3 regions of the Paenibacillus sp. FSL R5-0749 genome follow, and region 3 is predicted to be linked to each of the others. Evidence: riboswitches for the same ligand, from Rfam matches in the RefSeq annotation. Region 3 holds a riboswitch; each other region holds the start of a gene.
The links. Region 3 has a riboswitch for cyclic di-AMP ahead of MKY85_RS17075 (3D domain-containing protein). Riboswitches for the same ligand answer to the same signal wherever they lie in the genome.
Positions count from the first base shown of each region.

Region 1 (3,125 bases), 1.6 Mb from region 3:
ATTTCATAGAAGCGTGCCCAGATCGGTGCTGCTTTGGAATCAGCGATAATCTTGCTATCACCATTTGCCCTTTCATACTTGTAACCCGTAATTTTCACCTTGTTAAACCAGTCCTCTGCTCCTTTAATGGATGCGGTAATTTTAGCGGTAGCAGGCCTTGTTTTCAGAAATTTAACAATCGTTACACTCTCTCCAGCTGTCAGCGATGGTACTTCGTAGATTCTTGCGCTCGCTGGTTTAAGGGAACTGGAATCATGTTGTTGTCCCCATGCTGTAAGCTTCTCGCCTGAGACGACCTGAGTATTCAGAATCGCCCCCACACCTTTGGCAACTGAATTTTTACTGCGATTAGCAAGTGTACTGTCGATAAATGAGAAATCACCTTTGCGTGTTGCTACTTCATCGAGCATGATCATTACATTAATCATTGCATCATCATTGTAGGTAATATGCTTGTGATATCCAGAGCTTTGGTAGACTTGTGGCCATCCGCCGTTTGAATACTGCATATTGATCAAAAAGTTGATTCCTTTGATTGCAGCTGTGGAGTAGCGTGGATCATTCGTCTTTTTAAATTCCTTCGCCAATCTTCTAATTTCTGAATATGTAGCCTTGTTGTCAATCGTGGACTTCGCCCACTCTCCACTTGTTTGTTTATAATCTTTTCTCCAACCTCCATCCGGCAGTTGGTTCTTCAAAATATCTGAAATACTCGCTGTAGTACCCGATGCATCAGCAGCAGATACCGTCCCTACAGGGAGAACTGCAATTCCAACTGTTGAGAACACCATGGCGCATGCCAGGACAAAAGTAACTATTTTCTTTGCTTTCAAATGTAACACTCTCCCATGTTCATTGTAATAACATCCACAATTCTACCTTACCTATAACGCCCGTCCTTAAACCTCCTTAATTTAAATATATAACATAATAAAATCCATTTTTATCCAATATGTGGATTGGATAATCAGATGATATGCAAAAAATCAATTTTTGTCAATATATGCAACTTAATGAATATAATCTCTTAAATTCTACATAACGGATAGTCCTTTTAACTCATGACAAACTTATTTATTTATCCAATTTCGTCTCAAACGAATCAATAATGACGTTTTTGTCATCAATGATACCCAAACTTGACGCCTTCTTTCATATAAAATCGTTAATTCCGCTAACATTGAGGTATTACGAAGGGGTTTAAAAGGGTTTGACAATTACGCATTTATGCAATATAGTTTCAAATAGTTACAAAAACTTAATTATTCATTGCCGAGTTTCAGGTTTGAAAACGGGGGAACCATTTTGGGTGAATTATTCTTATACATAGGAAATATAGGGAACCTTCTACCGAACCCTTAGCTAACTCCGTAGGCATCGAAGGGAGAACATTGATTTTGAAAAAACTGATTATCTCCATTTTTGGAGCGGCTGTACTATTTACATCCGGGGCAACAAGCACAGAGGCAAGCAGTATTAACTCCGTAGTGAACAACATGACAGGTATTCCTTACAAGTGGGGTGGCACGACTCTGGCCGGGTTCGACTGTTCCGGGTTTATGAGATATATTTTCAATAAATACAGCATTGAATTGCCACGTACTTCGCAACAGCAAGCCAAAGCAGGTACTCCAGTAGCCAAGAGCAATGTTCGGACAGGTGATCTGGTGTTCTTTAACACAACAGGCAAAGGCATTTCACATACAGGTGTTTATATCGGCGGCGGACAATTTGCACATGCATCCAGCAGCAAAGGGGTAAGCATCACCAAAATGAGCAATCCTTATTTCAATGATCGTTACGTAACAGCACGTCGGGTAACTGGACAGTTTATGTACGATAAAATGTTAGGGAAAATGTAGGGATAATATCAAAGAGGAGGCTCCGGATCAACCGGAACCTCCTCTTTTGTTTGATTTCCTCTTTAGGAGGACAGTCCTTGGACTACCTCCATCTTACACTTAATGCAGCGCCTTCTGCACTCGCATCGCGCCCTGGGACAGGGCATGTCCGCCTCCTACAGCTCCGGCCACAGCAACGGTCTCCATAATCTCCTGATCTGTAGCGCCCTTGGCACGTGCTTCTTCTACATGATAGAAGGTACATACCTCATTGTTGGCGAACAAGCCAATACCAAGCGCGATGAGCTGTTTGGTCTTCGCATCAATCGCCCCAGGTTGGAAGCATTCTCCGGTAAACTCATGATACGACTTCACCACACCTGGCAGCACATCACTTAATGCTCCAATCTGATCCTTGTAGGCATGAACTTTATCATTCATCAATGTCATGTCTTGCAGCACACCCTCTCGGCTATAGTTACAGAATTTCTTCACTGTACCTATCTTCTCTCCCGAGTGAGTCAATTATGCCAAGAAATCATGGTAATTCCAAACATTTGTACGCTCATACTTCTGACATAATGATCGTTGTTACTCACCAAGTGGACTTTGCCGGGGTTCGCTGAACAACTGATAGCGGTAACCACGATCCAACTTGACGACACGTCGATTTTGACGACGGATAAGTACCTGCTCGCCATCCCAGGCAACGACAATCCCGGTTACATCGTTCGATTCCAGCTCGTCCCGTACTACTCTGACTTTCTCACCTGACAGACGCAGGGCGTCCAATTCTGTATCACTAATCATGTTCATGGCTCCTATATTCCAAATTTATTTACAAAAAGAGACCTAAATGAAAAGTCATTTAGGTCTCACGTGACTGTATTGGACTGTCATGTCATTCGAAATTATGTCCCGACTGAAAGTTACCGCTGCGCGTGCTCTTTGCTGTCGTTCTTCTCGAACCAAAAATCAAGCACTTTGGCGGACATCACACGTTCTTCAAGGTACTCCACTTGATGCGGTGTAAATTGTTCTTTCCAAGAGAAGGACAACTCTTCGCATAAGCCTACAATCGTCAGTAATTCTGACCAGGCAACATAGCGTTTGTACCAGAAAAATTGAGGATGTTCAATCATATAGGGATAAAGGTCATCGAATTCCGTATGTTTACAATCCAGGGCACGTTCAAAATGAACTTTCGATTCCGCCAGCTTATCATTAAAGAATTGTTCTGTTGCCGGTTGGTTCCCCATGGTGTTGCCTCCTCTCCCTAACATA
Region 1 is NZ_CP152005.1:2,267,680-2,270,804, reverse strand. Features, by position in the region: gene pelA (pectate lyase) at 1-842, opposite strand, end outside; cyclic di-AMP (ydaO/yuaA leader) riboswitch at 1,261-1,392, shown strand; gene MKY85_RS10265 (C40 family peptidase) at 1,398-1,862, shown strand; gene MKY85_RS10260 (carboxymuconolactone decarboxylase family protein) at 1,962-2,291, opposite strand; gene MKY85_RS10255 (hypothetical protein) at 2,433-2,651, opposite strand; gene MKY85_RS10250 (hypothetical protein) at 2,771-3,100, opposite strand.
Region 1: another riboswitch for cyclic di-AMP. It lies ahead of MKY85_RS10265 (C40 family peptidase); the one in region 3 lies ahead of MKY85_RS17075 (3D domain-containing protein).

Region 2 (3,125 bases), 2.2 Mb from region 3:
CAGGGCTACAGCGTACAGCTCTGGATCTGGCTTGGACACCCCTTCTTCAGCCGAGCATGCCAGAACATCAACATACTTTCGCAGTCCGTAACTCTCCAGTCTTTCTTCCGTTCCAGGACTCTGATTGGCGATAATGCCAATGCGATAATACCGCGACAACTGCTGAAGAACGGAATCCGCTGAAGGAAAAGGTCGTTCAAGATCTTTTTTAAACTTCAGCTTGTCCTGAATCTGTTTCTGATGTCCTTCATCTTCAATGAATGTGCGAATTGCCACTCTCATGGGCCATTGTTCATATTTCTGATAACAGTTCGCGAACAGTTCACGTACCGCCTCAATCTTCACCGGATACCCCAAAGCACCGGCTTCGCGAACGAACTGTCCGATAATATCATCAACGGGGTCCCATTCATCCACTAGCGTATCTCCAACATCAAAAAACAACCACTTCAATCCACCCACATCCGGCACGCCAATTCCTCCTTGTAAGCCACAGGCAATCTAAAAGTTCGTGTTCAAAAAGTCTGGTTTTCAGTATCGAGAAGATGGAATGAAGCTAGAAATGGAGTAGCGGAGCGTAGGGAAAACTACGTGAGCAACGGACATTTCGGCTGAATTACATATTCGATGCTGATGATGCCGCTAGGCATCCTTCGTAATCAAAAGCGGACTTTTTGAACTACCTTTAACCTTTAAAACCATAAAAAAGAAGACTCACCATCATGCACGAGTCTCCTCAAATTTCCGTTTATCGATACATTCAATTATAACAGGCACCTTACACCTGAGCAATCTCAAGCTATGACATTACCCATTGAGGAGAAAGCCGACTTCCCCATTGAGTGAATATACAATCCGGTCTGCACCCATTCCCCGATAGATCCCCTTCGGATGGCTTTGCTCCGTAATGACGCATAGGGATTTCGATGTCCACGATCGACAGATCTGTAAATAACGACAGGTCAGATTCAGACTGTTCTCGAAAATAAACACGTTGCCAACGCTTGCCTGCGGCAAAAACCATTTTTGAGCTGCAGCCGTATTCATGCGAATGACATGTTCTACTCCGATTCTACGGAGTCTGCGCTCTTCCCCTGCACTGTTGGTTAGAACGGCAAACGGCATTTTTTTGTACATCAGCAATTTGATAAATTTGCGTCCTGCTTCATTAGGAGCAGTCACTAAGATCATCTCATTATCCATCATTCGTTCCTCCCTTGGCGTGAAAAGACAACAAAAAAGAAGCGTGGGGGACCAAGGCCTCCCGAACGCTTCTTAAAGAATCCATGGCGAAATCGCCATGAACCAGCGTACGGCTTGTTGCCTCTCCCTTTAACGCTTACGAGGTTAGCTGACGGATTCGGGCGCGAGAGTCGCCCTATTTCCGGCTGTCACCGGAAAATTCACCCCATGAATGCCTACTGTCCTGGACAGCGCATTCCGTTGGTTCCCCCGTTTCCCACTCATGAATGAATGGAAACTCAGCGATTAAAACATCGTTCGTATATCTTAAGTTAAGATTGAGCGATATTATCGTTTGTTTCGTTTTTCAGGTACAATTTAGTTTTAAATTGAAATTACGATATGAATCATACACCCGTGCCATGGCGGTGTAAAGTCCGGACAGATCACCGAATCGGCAGATTTTCGCCATTATTCATATATAATAACGCTTACAATACGGTTATACGCTATCCACCTCGTCAAGGCTATCTAATTCTCACTCTGGCGTAAATCACTTCGCAATTCATTCACGCATTCTGCACAACTTGCCAGTTTTGATTCTTTTAACACCATATTAGTTTTGCATTATTTAATTGTAACCAATATAATGAAAGGTATCAGATGATATCATGGAGGCGATTGAGATGACAGTCTACGATTACAAAGTGAATACCCTTCGCGGTCAAGAAGTTGAAATGTCCGACTACCGTGATAAAGTGTTACTGATTGTGAATACGGCAAGCTCATGCGGACTTACACCTCAATTCAAAGGTCTGCAAGAACTGCAAGACAAGTTCCAGGATGCGCCATTTGAAGTCCTTGGATTTCCAAGCAACCAGTTTGCCCAGGAAAAAGGTTCTTCCGACGATATCGCGGAGTTCTGTCAGATGAATTATGGCGTGAGCTTCCCTATGTTTGAGAAAATTGATGTGAATGGCTCAAGTGCTCACCCGCTCTTCCAACACCTTAGCAAAGAAGCACCCGGCCTGCTCGGCTCCAAAGCAATCAAATGGAATTTCACCAAATTCCTTGTGGATCAGAACGGACAGGTAGTTAAACGTTATGCTCCCAAAACAACACCTGACAAGATTGAAGAAGATATCAAGAACTTGCTGCAAAAATAGTACATCGGCCACCCTTTGCCGGAAGGTAGAGCACCCTTACCCCCGGTAATGGATGGCCTTTTTTTCAACTTCTGGTACCAGACTGTTCAAAAAGGCAAAAAAAGAAGCTTTCCATTAATGGAAAGCTTCTTCTTCATCGTTCATATGATGCGGTCGAGAGGACTCGAACCTCCACGGGCATACGCCCACTACCCCCTCAAGATAGCGTGTCTGCCATTCCACCACGACCGCATGTCGTAAATAATCGGCAACAGAATTGATTATACAGGGTTCAGAAATAAAAGTAAAGCATTTTTTAAACCTTCTTTTTTAGCTAGGCATTTTCCTCAAAAAACGCATATTCTCGTCATGTTTACCCATGAACTGCATATTATTAGATTTGATCCCCTCTTTTTCGGTAAGAGCCGATCTTGTTGATTCATTTATATATAGTCCTTCCTTATATATATTCCTCCCTGCACTTCGTCACATAAATAACATAATAAGTTATATAAAATGACACAAATATTAAATAACAGAATCTATTCATTAAATTCAACGGATACTATTGACAAAAAGCGGACGTTTATGGGATGATAACTATCATATAATTCGGATTTTCAAACATAAAGTTAACAAAAAGGAATATAAATGTCATCTAACATGACATTTAACGAACACAGGAGGCGAATGATGTGAACCGTGGGAATAAGCTGCTCGATTATGTCAAACTGCTTGATTCCTCTATTCAGGTTGGAGGGTTTACCCATTCCTTCGGCATGGATATCCATATCAGGG
Region 2 is NZ_CP152005.1:1,634,448-1,637,572, reverse strand. Features, by position in the region: gene MKY85_RS07135 (HAD family hydrolase) at 1-471, opposite strand, end outside; gene MKY85_RS07130 (hypothetical protein) at 808-1,206, opposite strand; cyclic di-AMP (ydaO/yuaA leader) riboswitch at 1,322-1,497, opposite strand; gene MKY85_RS07125 (glutathione peroxidase) at 1,869-2,348, shown strand; tRNA gene MKY85_RS07120 (tRNA-Leu) at 2,497-2,579, opposite strand; gene MKY85_RS07115 (urease accessory UreF family protein) at 3,023-3,125, shown strand, end outside.
Region 2: another riboswitch for cyclic di-AMP. It lies ahead of MKY85_RS07130 (hypothetical protein); the one in region 3 lies ahead of MKY85_RS17075 (3D domain-containing protein).

Region 3 (3,125 bases):
AGCCCACGGGCATACCATAGAGAACGTCATTTTGGAAAAGGAGGCTGTTATTATGCGCGTACGCCTCATTATGCTGATGGTTATCGTTGTTTTTCTCGGAGGATATCAAGCACCACCAGCTTCATCACGGGATGCTTCAGACCCGCCAAGTGAATCGGTATCCAATACTGATTCCGTGGAAGAAGAACAATTAACATTGGGACAGTTACGTCAGAAATATGCCGATACGTTCAAAACTAATGGTCCTTCAACTAAACAGGTTGCGTTAACATTTGATGATGTGCCCGATCCACGGTTTACTCCGCAGGTGTTGGATCTGTTGAAAAAGTATAAAGTCAGAGCTACGTTTTTCATCGTTGGTAGTCGTGCTGAGAAGCACCCCGATTTGGTAAAAAGGATTGTTAAGGAAGGGCACATCGTTGGCAATCACAGCTACAATCATCCGGAGTTCAGTAAGCTGTCGATGAATGCCTTCCGCAAACAAATTTTACATACCGGGGATATCATTCGCCATTTGGCGGGATATACGCCCAAGATGATTCGACCTCCGTATGGAGACATTAATGAAGAACAGCTGCAATGGGCTGCCAGACAACATTATAGTATTGTGAACTGGAACGTTGACTCTCTGGACTGGAAAGGTCTTTCCAAGGAAAAGGTAAAAGATAACATCCTGTCTGCTGTAAAACCTGGCTCCATCGTTCTACAACATGCAGGAGGCGGAGTTGGATCGAATCTGAATGGTACGATTGAGGCTTTGCCTGAAATTATTGAGGAACTGCGTAACCGGGGATATGAACTGGTCACCTTGGACGAAATGCTGGGATTACCGAAGGCGAAAGAATAGAATAACCGTGTTAGGTAATCAAGGAAATATTAAAAGGGTGCTGTTCAATCGCAAGTTAGCGACTGGCAGACACCCTGTTTGAATTCAGTTTAAATGAAATTTACGCTCTACTTCAGAATGTACAACTCGATATCCTGAAAACCAAATGTGCTTACCGACTGTTTGCTACCAGGGATAAAGATATCAATCCGGTGACCCTTGATTGCACCGCCCACATCACGTGCTGTAGCCACAAAAGCCTGTTTTGGCAAGCCTGGATGGCTGTGACCCGTTACCAGTACTTTGGTTCCAAGTGGAATGACACTAGGATCTACTGCAATCGTACCCAGTTCAAGGTCATTTCCGAAATAATCGACGGCACCCCATCCTCCATTTTCAGACGGATCTGCAGAGTATGCTGTTGCTTTCACGTTCACAGTTTTACTGTAATCGAATGTTTTACCCCACGCTTGAACCACTTTGTTATCAGTGTTAACGTCCAAGCTTGCTGTCGTAACCGTTTTGGCTTGGGTCTTGCTCTCCGTCGCCGCGGCAGCTACATTGTTTGCCTTACCGGGAATCGTAATTTTCAAACCACCATAAATGTTGTAAGGCGAAATGTCATTGTTTGCTTTAACTAACGTGTTCATTGATACTCCGTATTGTTTCGATAAGGTGTAGAAGGTATCCCCCTCTTTGGCCACATGAACTGAATCGGCGTGAGCCGGAACGGCTTGAATGAGCATTGCTGTTGTCATTAATGCTACTGCTGTTTTGGCTATACGTTTCTTGTTAATCATGGTCTTCCTCCCTCATTGTGCCTGCGAAGTTAGTTGTCGGATTCGGATGAGGAGCCCACCCTATAGGTCCATCATTACATTTGAAACGATATGTACCCCTAATTCACCCCAAGCAGTGTGCTGTAGATCTTCCCCCTGCACTATCTGCATCGTTACATCCCCCGCACTCCCTGTCCGGAAGTTTCGGCAGAGTTCAATATATCACAATTTTGTAACCTGAACTTGTAGTAATTCTTACCAAACGGATTCAACATGTATAAGCACGTGTAAGAATATTGAATACACTAAAAGTGTTGGGCCAGATATCCGCTATATATTTGGTAACAGAATAGTTACTTTTTGAATCCCATATGTAATTATTTTCAACAAAAAAATAGCGTTACCGACTCGAAGTCAGTAACGCTATTTAATCAATTCATTTAGAGTACTTTCGCAAGGAAGTCACGTGTACGTGAATTTTTCGGTGCTCCAAACACCTCATCAGGTGTTCCCTCTTCCACAATAACCCCGCCATCCATGAACAGGATCCGGTCTCCAACTTCACGTGCAAACCCCATCTCATGCGTGACGATGACCATGGTCATCCCGCCTTCTGCAAGACGTTTCATGACATCCAGTACCTCACCGACCATCTCAGGGTCCAATGCCGATGTAGGCTCGTCAAACAGCATGACATGCGGCTGCATGGCCAGTGCTCTAGCAATGGCGATCCGCTGCTTCTGTCCACCGGACAGCTGATTCGGGAATACATCTTTTTTATCGTACAAGCCCACGGTGTTAAGCAGATCAGCAGCAATTTTTTCCGCTTCCAGCGTGGATTGTTTCTTTACTTTGATCGGAGCAATTGTGATGTTTTGTTCTACCGTTTTGTGTGGGAACAGGTTGAAATGTTGAAACACCATACCCATTTTCTCACGAGTTGCGTTAATGTTGTGCTTGGGGTCTGTGATTGACACGCCTTCAAAATCAATCTCTCCCGAGGTAGGTTGTTCCAGCAGGTTCAGACAACGCAAGAATGTACTTTTCCCCGAACCGGAAGGACCGATGACCACGACAACCTCACCTTTGCCAATCGTCACGTTAATGCCCTTAAGCACATCGTTATTTCCATAAGATTTGTGTAATTGTCTAACGTCTATCACTTGCACTCAACTTCCTTTCCAGTCGTCCCAGCAGCTTGGACAAAATGAACGTCATTACAAAGTAGATGGCTGCTGCAATCAAAAATGGACTCAAGCCTTGGTACGTAATATTTTTGACCACACTTGCCTGATACATAATGTCCACCATACCGATAACGGAGATAATGGAGGATTCTTTGATGATGGTTATGAATTCATTACCGATCGCCGGTAATACAGCTTTGAAGGCTTGCGGTAAAATAATATAACGCATTGCTGCCCCTCTACCCATTCCCAGGGAACGAGCTGCTTCCAACTGACCCCGATCCACACCTTGAATACCTGCACGGAAAATCTCTGCCAGATAAGCACCACTAT
Region 3 is NZ_CP152005.1:3,876,583-3,879,707, forward strand. Features, by position in the region: gene MKY85_RS17070 (polysaccharide deacetylase family protein) at 53-847, shown strand; gene MKY85_RS17075 (3D domain-containing protein) at 955-1,626, opposite strand; cyclic di-AMP (ydaO/yuaA leader) riboswitch at 1,629-1,825, opposite strand; gene MKY85_RS17080 (amino acid ABC transporter ATP-binding protein) at 2,046-2,768, opposite strand; gene MKY85_RS17085 (ABC transporter substrate-binding protein/permease) at 2,755-3,125, opposite strand, start outside.